DNA from 2 places in the Lysinibacillus sp. JK80 genome. Region 1 is predicted to be linked to the other one. Evidence: a T-box and tRNA genes for the amino acid it is inferred to sense, from the RefSeq annotation. Region 1 holds a T-box; the other holds one or more tRNA genes.
The links. The T-box of region 1 lies ahead of argS (arginine--tRNA ligase). A T-box ahead of a tRNA ligase gene usually reads a tRNA of that ligase, here a tRNA-Arg.

Region 1 (4,422 bases):
ACGTCTAGATGTCCACGGATTACGGATTTCTTCTGACGTAGTTACTTGTTGGAGCTGCTCGTTGTGTTCGGATGGAATTGCCGCTAGCCAGATAACGAGCGCAACTATAGCAAGGATTGACCACATACCAAGGGCGATTGTCCAGCTATTACTGAAACTCTGATAAAAAGTCACGGTTAAGGCTGCACTTAAAGTAGCCCCTACGCCTATACCGAATGAATAGATACCGACTACTGTCGTAAAGCGTTCTGGAAACTTTTTCTTAATATAAGCATTTAGAATAGGACCAATCATTGCAATCGCTAAGCCTGCCGCAAAGCTTGTCACGATGAGCAAGAGATAGCTTGCTTGGAAAAAGCGTAGCCCATTCGCGACAACAAGGATGGCCACTAAAAGGGTGATAGCTGATTTCGTCCCCATTTTTCGCTGAAGCGGGACAGCCAAAGGTGCGAATAATCCCATACAAAAAACGGGGATAGCTGTGAGAAAGCTCATGCTTGTATTCGAGACTTGTAAGGATGTCATGAGGACATTAAAAAGCGGTCCTATTCCCGTGACAGCTGGCCTCATATTAAGAGCGACAAAAAATATACTAATGACCACGAAGGTGAGTGATAATGTCCAATGTTTTTTAACCAATTGTTTGATCCCCTCTGTTATTACGCAGCCTTCATTTATGAAAAGCTTGCATGGATTCCTCTATCCTTTTATCATGTTTTCGATGGTTGGTCAATGATTGGACAGTTTACCTTTACATGGCTAAGGCTTCTTACATATTTTCAGGTGATTCAATACCTAATAAGGCTAATGACTCTTTTAAAACAATAGCAACACTCTGACATAATGCAAGACGGGATGCTTGCTGTTCATCTATCTTCTGCTAATATTTTGTACTGTGCATAATATTTATTAAATAAACGTGCCAGTTGTAAGGCATATTTCGCTATTTGGGACGGATCAGCCTGCTCAAAAGCCATAGCTACCGTTTTAGGAAACTGTTCTAGTAATAAAATAATCTGCCAAGCCTGCTCTCCTAAAGATTTGAAGAGCATATCTTGAGTCGGAGCTTTCTTTTTATCTAAAATAGAGCAAATACGTGCATATGTATACTGTACATATGGCCCTGTTTCGCCTTCAAAATTCATCATTTGCTCGATTGAAAATTCAATATCGTTGAGACGATAGGATTTTAAATCATTAAAAATTACCGCTCCAACCCCCACTTGCTTTGCGACTTGCTCTTTGTTAGGTAGAGAAGGGTTTTTCTGCTCCATATTACGCTGTGCAGTCGTTATAGCTTCTGCTAGTACATCTGCTAATAACACCACTTTGCCTTTACGCGTCGACATTTTTTTGCCATCCTTCAGCATCATGCCAAATGACACATGTTGCAGATTCTTTGCCCAAGGATAGCCCATTTTTTCGATGACCTGAAAAAGTTGTTTAAAGTGGAGGGACTGCTCATTGCCAACAACGTAGAACATCTTTTGGGGCTGGTAGTGCTGTTGGCGATACAGGGCTGCTGCTAAATCACGCGTCGCATAAAGCGTGGCTCCATCCGTTTTCGTTATTAAACATGGAGGCATCTCCTCCATCTCCACAACATACGCACCTTCTGATTCCACAAGGAGCCCTTTTTCTTTTAATTCTGTTACAACGGACGGCATTTTGTCATTGTAAAAGGCTTCACCTATAAAGGCATCAAAATGAATTCCTAATAGCTCATATATTGTTTGAAATTCTACGAATGACACATCTCGGAACCATTGCCATAATGCCTGTGCCTCTTCATTACCGCCCTCCAATGCTTTAAAGGCGGCACGAGCCTGTTCATTGAGCGTTTGGTCTTGCTCAGCCTCTTCATGAAACTTCACATAAATCTTTAATAACTCCTCTATTGGTGATGCTGAAATAGCTTTTTTATCACCCCAAAGCTGATAAGCAACAATAAGCTTGCCAAACTGTGTACCCCAGTCCCCTAAATGATTGATACGAATGGCTTGATAGCCATTTTTTTCTGCAATATTTGCTAAGGCATTGCCGATGACCGTTGAACGTAAATGTCCCATCGAGAAAGGCTTGGCGATATTAGGAGAGGAAAAATCCAAGACGACCGTTCCCATCTTTGTTGGCGTAGTACCATATTGTTGCTTGTCGCGCAGAATCTTGCGTAACACCTGTTGCGTCACCTTTTGTTGATCAAGAAAAATATTGACATAGCCACCAACAGCTTGCACACGCTCGATACTGTCATGATTTAATTGACTTGCTATATGTGCTGCGATACTTTGCGGTGATTTTTTCCACACTTTTGCTAGAGTAAAGCATGGAAAGGCTACGTCCCCTAGCTCCAAGCTTTTGGGTTTTTCTAATAATGACAATATGTCCTCTCCTATTATTTGCTGCTTTAATGTGACTGCTATACTGTCGGCGATTTGTTGATTCATTTTGCTCCTCCTCCTGTTCAAATAAAAAAGCCCTCGCCTCTATAATTAGAGACGAGAGCATGATAATCCCGTGGTACCACTCTAGTTGCCATGTCACATGACCACTTTCCGTTGTTAACGAGGTGACGCCCCGCTATTCTCTACTATTTGTTCGAGAATCTTCTCCAAAGTGCGCTTCATTCATGGTTCCTGCATTAGGCTCCCACCATCCCTAACTCGCTAGCCAGTCATTCCATCAATTACTCTCTTTTTCATCGAATTTTTTTATGATTTTGACATATATTACAGGACTTTCTAATTGGCGTCAACCCTTTTTTACGTTGCCGTTTCAGCAAAAAACGCTCCTCACAAGGAGGAACGTTTTTTTTCTACATAATGAATCACATCAGCCATAATCGCATACATCTCTTTTAATTTTAATTTCTTATTATCAGAGACTTTTTTCGCTACTTTCTCCGTGACAATTCCTTTTTCTACCAATGTATCCCAGCTAGTCGCATTGGATTCACCGATGAGGACGTCAGCCAAATATTGAGCTAACTCATCTCGCTCAATAGCTTCATCGCCTTGATTATAAACTTTATTGATGACAATTTCGAGCTGGTCCTTCATTCCTGCTGCACTTTCTCCACCAGCACGTAGCATGCTCTCTTTTAACATTTTAGCAAACTTTATTTTCGTCGCCTTACTGTCTACTTTTAGGTCATTATCATAGCCGCCCACAACAAGGCCGTAATTAATGAGGGTTTGAATGGCTTCATCATACCATTCTCCTTGATATGGATACTCAATTGAAAATGAATCAACATAGGCACCTTGCTTAGCCAATTGCTTTCGTAATGTAGCGATTAATGGTTTATCCTTACTCATGTCTCTAAAGGTTACATCGTGCTTCTGTGCAAGAGCAGCCGCAGTCCCAGCCGCTTCACCTGTCACCATCCCTGTTGGAACAATACGTGCACTACCAGCTGCAAGTGATGAATAACCAGCAGAGCGTCCGACAACCAGTAAGCCATCAATATCCTTCGGTACTAACGACCGGAAAGGGATAGCATATTGCTTGGGTGAAGCGATCACATAGCCGTAATCATGAGGCGTTTGCGCTTGCACATCGACTGGATAAGAGGCAATGCCAATGCTATCCCACTGATCACTATTTTTCCACAGGTCTGCCATTGGTAATTGATACTCTGCCCAAATATGTCTCGTTTCACGGACATAGAGCTCTTCTGGATAGCTGACAATTTCAGCTTTTTCAAACCCTGGGAAGTTTGTTTGTAAATATTTTAGAATGTGTAACGTTTCTTTCTTCCCAGCGACAATCGCCGCTTGTTTTGAGGATTCATTCAAACCATCAATACCAAAAATCTGTAAGGCATTGATGAAATATTCATCATCTACACGAGCTAAGTTTAACCCTCGTAATCTTGTACCCTCTTGTAATGGCTTGTATTCATCATGCAGCTTTGTAAAGCCCCACATCACCGTATGATTTAAATTAGCACCGCCAAATACACCGGAATTAGCCGCTTTTTTGACTTCATCCCAATTGACATTTTTTAAATGTAGCATTAAAGTCACAGCCATACGCTTATCCTTTATGCCAATATCTTCTCCGCCCACAAAGAAAGGAACGCCCGACAAGGCAGCAAAATCAGCATCCTGTGTAGCATCTATGAATGATTTACCCGTCACAACATATGTACCGTACTCATTTTTTAATTCCACAGACGTTAATTGTTGTTGTTTGACATTTGCTTTCACAACCTCGGTTTGCACGGATAACGTTAAGTTGGGCTCTTCATCGATCAGCTTTTTAAAGGCTGCCTTAGCACCTACAATACCAAAAGCGTCATTCCCTCTAACAAGTTCATGCCATTCCTTAAATATTCCCTCACTAATCGAGTTGTTATGGCCATCACGAGGAATGTCGAGGAAATTCAGCATACCATATGTAAATAATCCACCTAACTCT
Region 2 (4,422 bases), 1.4 Mb from region 1:
TAACTCCGTATAGAGTGTCCTACAACCCCAAGAGGCAAGCCTCTTGGTTTGGGCTCTTCCCGTTTCGCTCGCCGCTACTCAGGGAATCGATTTTTCTTTCTCTTCCTCCAGGTACTTAGATGTTTCAGTTCCCTGGGTCTGCCTTCAAGACGCTATGTATTCACGTCAAGATACTACGCGATTAAACGTAGTGGGTTCCCCCATTCGGAAATCTCCGGATCAAAGCTCACTTACAGCTCCCCGAAGCATATCGGTGTTAGTGCCGTCCTTCTTCGGCTCCTAGTGCCAAGGCATTCGCCGTGCGCCCTTAATAACTTAACCAAGTTATTAAGCCTATAAAAAACTTAAAAAATAAATGTGTTTGTTACAATTTCAATGTCGTTTTATCCAGTTTTCAAAGAACAAGTTTTGAAGTGTTTCATTCAGATAGAATGAACCTTCAAAACTGAACGCAAAACGTAATCTTACAAACCCAAGGTTTGTATTCCGAAATAATCCTTAGAAAGGAGGTGATCCAGCCGCACCTTCCGATACGGCTACCTTGTTACGACTTCACCCCAATCATCTATCCCACCTTCGGCGGCTGGCTCCAAAAGGTTACCTCACCGACTTCGGGTGTTACAAACTCTCGTGGTGTGACGGGCGGTGTGTACAAGGCCCGGGAACGTATTCACCGCGGCATGCTGATCCGCGATTACTAGCGATTCCGGCTTCATGTAGGCGAGTTGCAGCCTACAATCCGAACTGAGAACGACTTTATCGGATTAGCTCCCTCTCGCGAGTTGGCAACCGTTTGTATCGTCCATTGTAGCACGTGTGTAGCCCAGGTCATAAGGGGCATGATGATTTGACGTCATCCCCACCTTCCTCCGGTTTGTCACCGGCAGTCACCTTAGAGTGCCCAACTAAATGATGGCAACTAAGATCAAGGGTTGCGCTCGTTGCGGGACTTAACCCAACATCTCACGACACGAGCTGACGACAACCATGCACCACCTGTCACCGTTGCCCCCGAAGGGGAAACTATATCTCTACAGTGGTCAACGGGATGTCAAGACCTGGTAAGGTTCTTCGCGTTGCTTCGAATTAAACCACATGCTCCACCGCTTGTGCGGGCCCCCGTCAATTCCTTTGAGTTTCAGTCTTGCGACCGTACTCCCCAGGCGGAGTGCTTAATGCGTTAGCTGCAGCACTAAGGGGCGGAAACCCCCTAACACTTAGCACTCATCGTTTACGGCGTGGACTACCAGGGTATCTAATCCTGTTTGCTCCCCACGCTTTCGCGCCTCAGCGTCAGTTACAGACCAGAAAGTCGCCTTCGCCACTGGTGTTCCTCCAAATCTCTACGCATTTCACCGCTACACTTGGAATTCCACTTTCCTCTTCTGCACTCAAGTCCCCCAGTTTCCAATGACCCTCCACGGTTGAGCCGTGGGCTTTCACATCAGACTTAAAGGACCGCCTGCGCGCGCTTTACGCCCAATAATTCCGGACAACGCTTGCCACCTACGTATTACCGCGGCTGCTGGCACGTAGTTAGCCGTGGCTTTCTAATAAGGTACCGTCAAGGTACAGCCAGTTACTACTGTACTTGTTCTTCCCTTACAACAGAGTTTTACGATCCGAAAACCTTCTTCACTCACGCGGCGTTGCTCCATCAGGCTTTCGCCCATTGTGGAAGATTCCCTACTGCTGCCTCCCGTAGGAGTCTGGGCCGTGTCTCAGTCCCAGTGTGGCCGATCACCCTCTCAGGTCGGCTACGCATCGTCGCCTTGGTGAGCCGTTACCTCACCAACTAGCTAATGCGCCGCGGGCCCATCCTATAGCGACAGCCGAAACCGTCTTTCAGTCTTTCACCATGAAGCAAAAGAGATTATTCGGTATTAGCCCCGGTTTCCCGGAGTTATCCCAAACTATAGGGTAGGTTGCCCACGTGTTACTCACCCGTCCGCCGCTAACGTCAAAGGAGCAAGCTCCTTTTCTGTTCGCTCGACTTGCATGTATTAGGCACGCCGCCAGCGTTCGTCCTGAGCCAGGATCAAACTCTCCATAAAAGAAATTTGATTAGCTCAAATTGTTTTGCTGGCATCATGTTTGATGTCCAAAATTTTTGTTTTGTTCACTAACCGAAGCTAGCTACTTAAAACTTTATTGATTACGTTTTGCTTGTTCAGTTTTCAAGGTTCATGTCATCGCCCTTTTGGACAACTATTTAAATTTACCATACAACCAAGAGGTTGTCAACACTTTTTTTGGAGCGGGTGATGAGAATCGAACTCACGACATCAGCTTGGAAGGCTGAGGTTTTACCATTAAACTACACCCGCATATATTTTCTTAAAAATGGCGCGCCCGGCAGGAGTCGAACCCACAACCTTCTGATCCGTAGTCAGACGCTCTATCCAATTGAGCTACGGGCGCATATGAAATTAATTAATTGACTTGGTGCGGCCGAGAGGACTTGAACCTCCACGGGGTTGCCCCCACTAGGCCCTCAACCTAGCGCGTCTGCCGTTCCGCCACGACCGCATTCAATTAGTAACTTTTTTATTATACTATGATAATTCAAAAAGTCAACTCTTTTTCTTAAAGAGATGAGCCATGAAGGACTCGAACCTTCGACCCTCTGATTAAAAGTCAGATGCTCTACCAACTGAGCTAATGGCTCGAATTAAGAAATGAATGGCTGGGGTACTAGGATTCGAACCTAGGCATGACGGAATCAAAATCCGTTGCCTTACCGCTTGGCTATACCCCAATAAGTGGCGGTCCCGACCGGGATCGAACCGGCGATCTCCTGCGTGACAGGCAGGCATGTTAACCGCTACACCACGGGACCAAAATATTATTTACATTAAATTATGAAAAATGACCCCTACGGGATTCGAACCCGTGTTACCGCCGTGAAAGGGCGGTGTCTTAACCACTTGACCAAGGGGCCATGGCTCCGAAGGCAGGACTCGAACCTGCGACAACCTGATTAACAGTCAGGTGCTACTACCAACTGAGCTACTTCGGAATAATTCATGTTATGTTGTCGTCGTTATCTTGTCGACTTTTACTATTATAGGGACAACTCAACAAAACGTCAACTATTTTTTAAACTTTTTTTACTCTACTAATTTTAATTTCCCCAAACACTTACTGCAACAATACTTTTCAACATTCATTTTTATTTTCCGTATATATAATTGGTGGCAATTGACACAAGTATATGTATAGCGTCGTCGTTGTTTTTTAACTGTAGCTTTCGGGACATGTAAAACTGCGCAAAATCGAGGGGCATCTACTTTCCTTAATAATTCTCTAAAATCTTTATCTCGATGCTGATACCCTTTACCTTCAATATGTAGGTGATAATGGCATAATTCGTGTAAAACAATACCTTGAATCTCTTTCAAACCGTATAACTCATAGGCTTTAGGATTAATCTCAATATTATGGGATTGTAAAAGATATCGTCCTCCCGTTGACCGTAATCTCGGATTAAAGTAGGCTTGATGCAGAAAAGGCCTCTGAAAGTTTTCTAAAGATAAGCGACGAACAAGCTCTTGTAATTCTTGATTGTCCACAGTAATCACCTCTAACAACAAGAATACCACACTGCGTAGTATAGACAGTGTGGCAAAAATTTAGTACTCAAACTAATGCTTGATTTTTAGGAGGAAGCATCGTTAAAGAGATACGCCCTTTCGTTACATCTATTTGTTCAACCCAGACAGTTACAATATCCCCAAGTGCCACAACTTCTAATGGATGCTTAATACGTTTATTTTGGAGTTTAGAAATATGCACAAGTCCATCTTGCTTCACGCCAATGTCAACAAATGCGCCGAAATCTACTACATTTCTTACCGTCCCCTGCAATTCCATACCTACTTTTAAATCTTCCATTTTTAATACATCAGTCTTAAGCAATGGTTGTGGGAATGCATCACGTGGGTCACGACTAGGTTTCATTAAGGTATCCACGATATCTTGAATTGTCACAACTCCTACTCCAAGCACATCACTTAATTTTTGGATATTTAGTGCTGCAATAGCATCCTCTGCCTTCTGTGTCCCTAACTCTTTTTTATCTATTTGAGCCTCTGCTAATATTTGCTCAGCAAGGGCATAGCTTTCAGGATGAATACCTGTAGCATCAAACGGATTTTTTGCTTCTGGGACACGTAGGAAACCAATAGCTTGTTCATACGTTTTGGCGCCTAACCTTGGAATCTTCTTTAATTGCGCACGTGTAGTAAATTGACCATTTTCCTCTCGCGTCTTTACGATATTCTCTGCAACAGTTTTTGATAGACCAGAAACATATTGTAAGAGTGATGATGAAGCCGTATTTACATCTACACCAACTTGGTTAACAGCTGTTTCTACTATAAAAGATAGCGATTCATTTAATTTTTTTTGAGAAACATCATG

Region 2: it encodes a tRNA-Arg, which carries the amino acid that the T-box ahead of argS (arginine--tRNA ligase) is inferred to sense. The anticodon was not compared.

The regions. Positions count from the first base shown of each region.
Region 1 covers NZ_CP058997.1:867,946-872,367, forward strand. Annotated here, with positions in the region: gene HXV90_RS04500 (MFS transporter) at 1-639, opposite strand, end outside; partial or broken gene argS (arginine--tRNA ligase) at 770-2,447, opposite strand; T-box leader at 2,492-2,711, opposite strand; gene HXV90_RS04510 (FAD-dependent oxidoreductase) at 2,793-4,422, opposite strand, start outside.
Region 2 covers NZ_CP058997.1:4,132,416-4,136,837, forward strand. Annotated here, with positions in the region: rRNA gene HXV90_RS20680 (23S ribosomal RNA) at 1-321, opposite strand, end outside; rRNA gene HXV90_RS20685 (16S ribosomal RNA) at 503-2,054, opposite strand; tRNA gene HXV90_RS20690 (tRNA-Gly) at 2,254-2,327, opposite strand; tRNA gene HXV90_RS20695 (tRNA-Arg) at 2,345-2,421, opposite strand; tRNA gene HXV90_RS20700 (tRNA-Leu) at 2,444-2,529, opposite strand; tRNA gene HXV90_RS20705 (tRNA-Lys) at 2,596-2,668, opposite strand; tRNA gene HXV90_RS20710 (tRNA-Gln) at 2,684-2,758, opposite strand; tRNA gene HXV90_RS20715 (tRNA-Asp) at 2,764-2,839, opposite strand; tRNA gene HXV90_RS20720 (tRNA-Glu) at 2,870-2,941, opposite strand; tRNA gene HXV90_RS20725 (tRNA-Asn) at 2,943-3,019, opposite strand; gene HXV90_RS20730 (SprT family protein) at 3,111-3,572, opposite strand; gene HXV90_RS20735 (Tex family protein) at 3,640-4,422, opposite strand, start outside.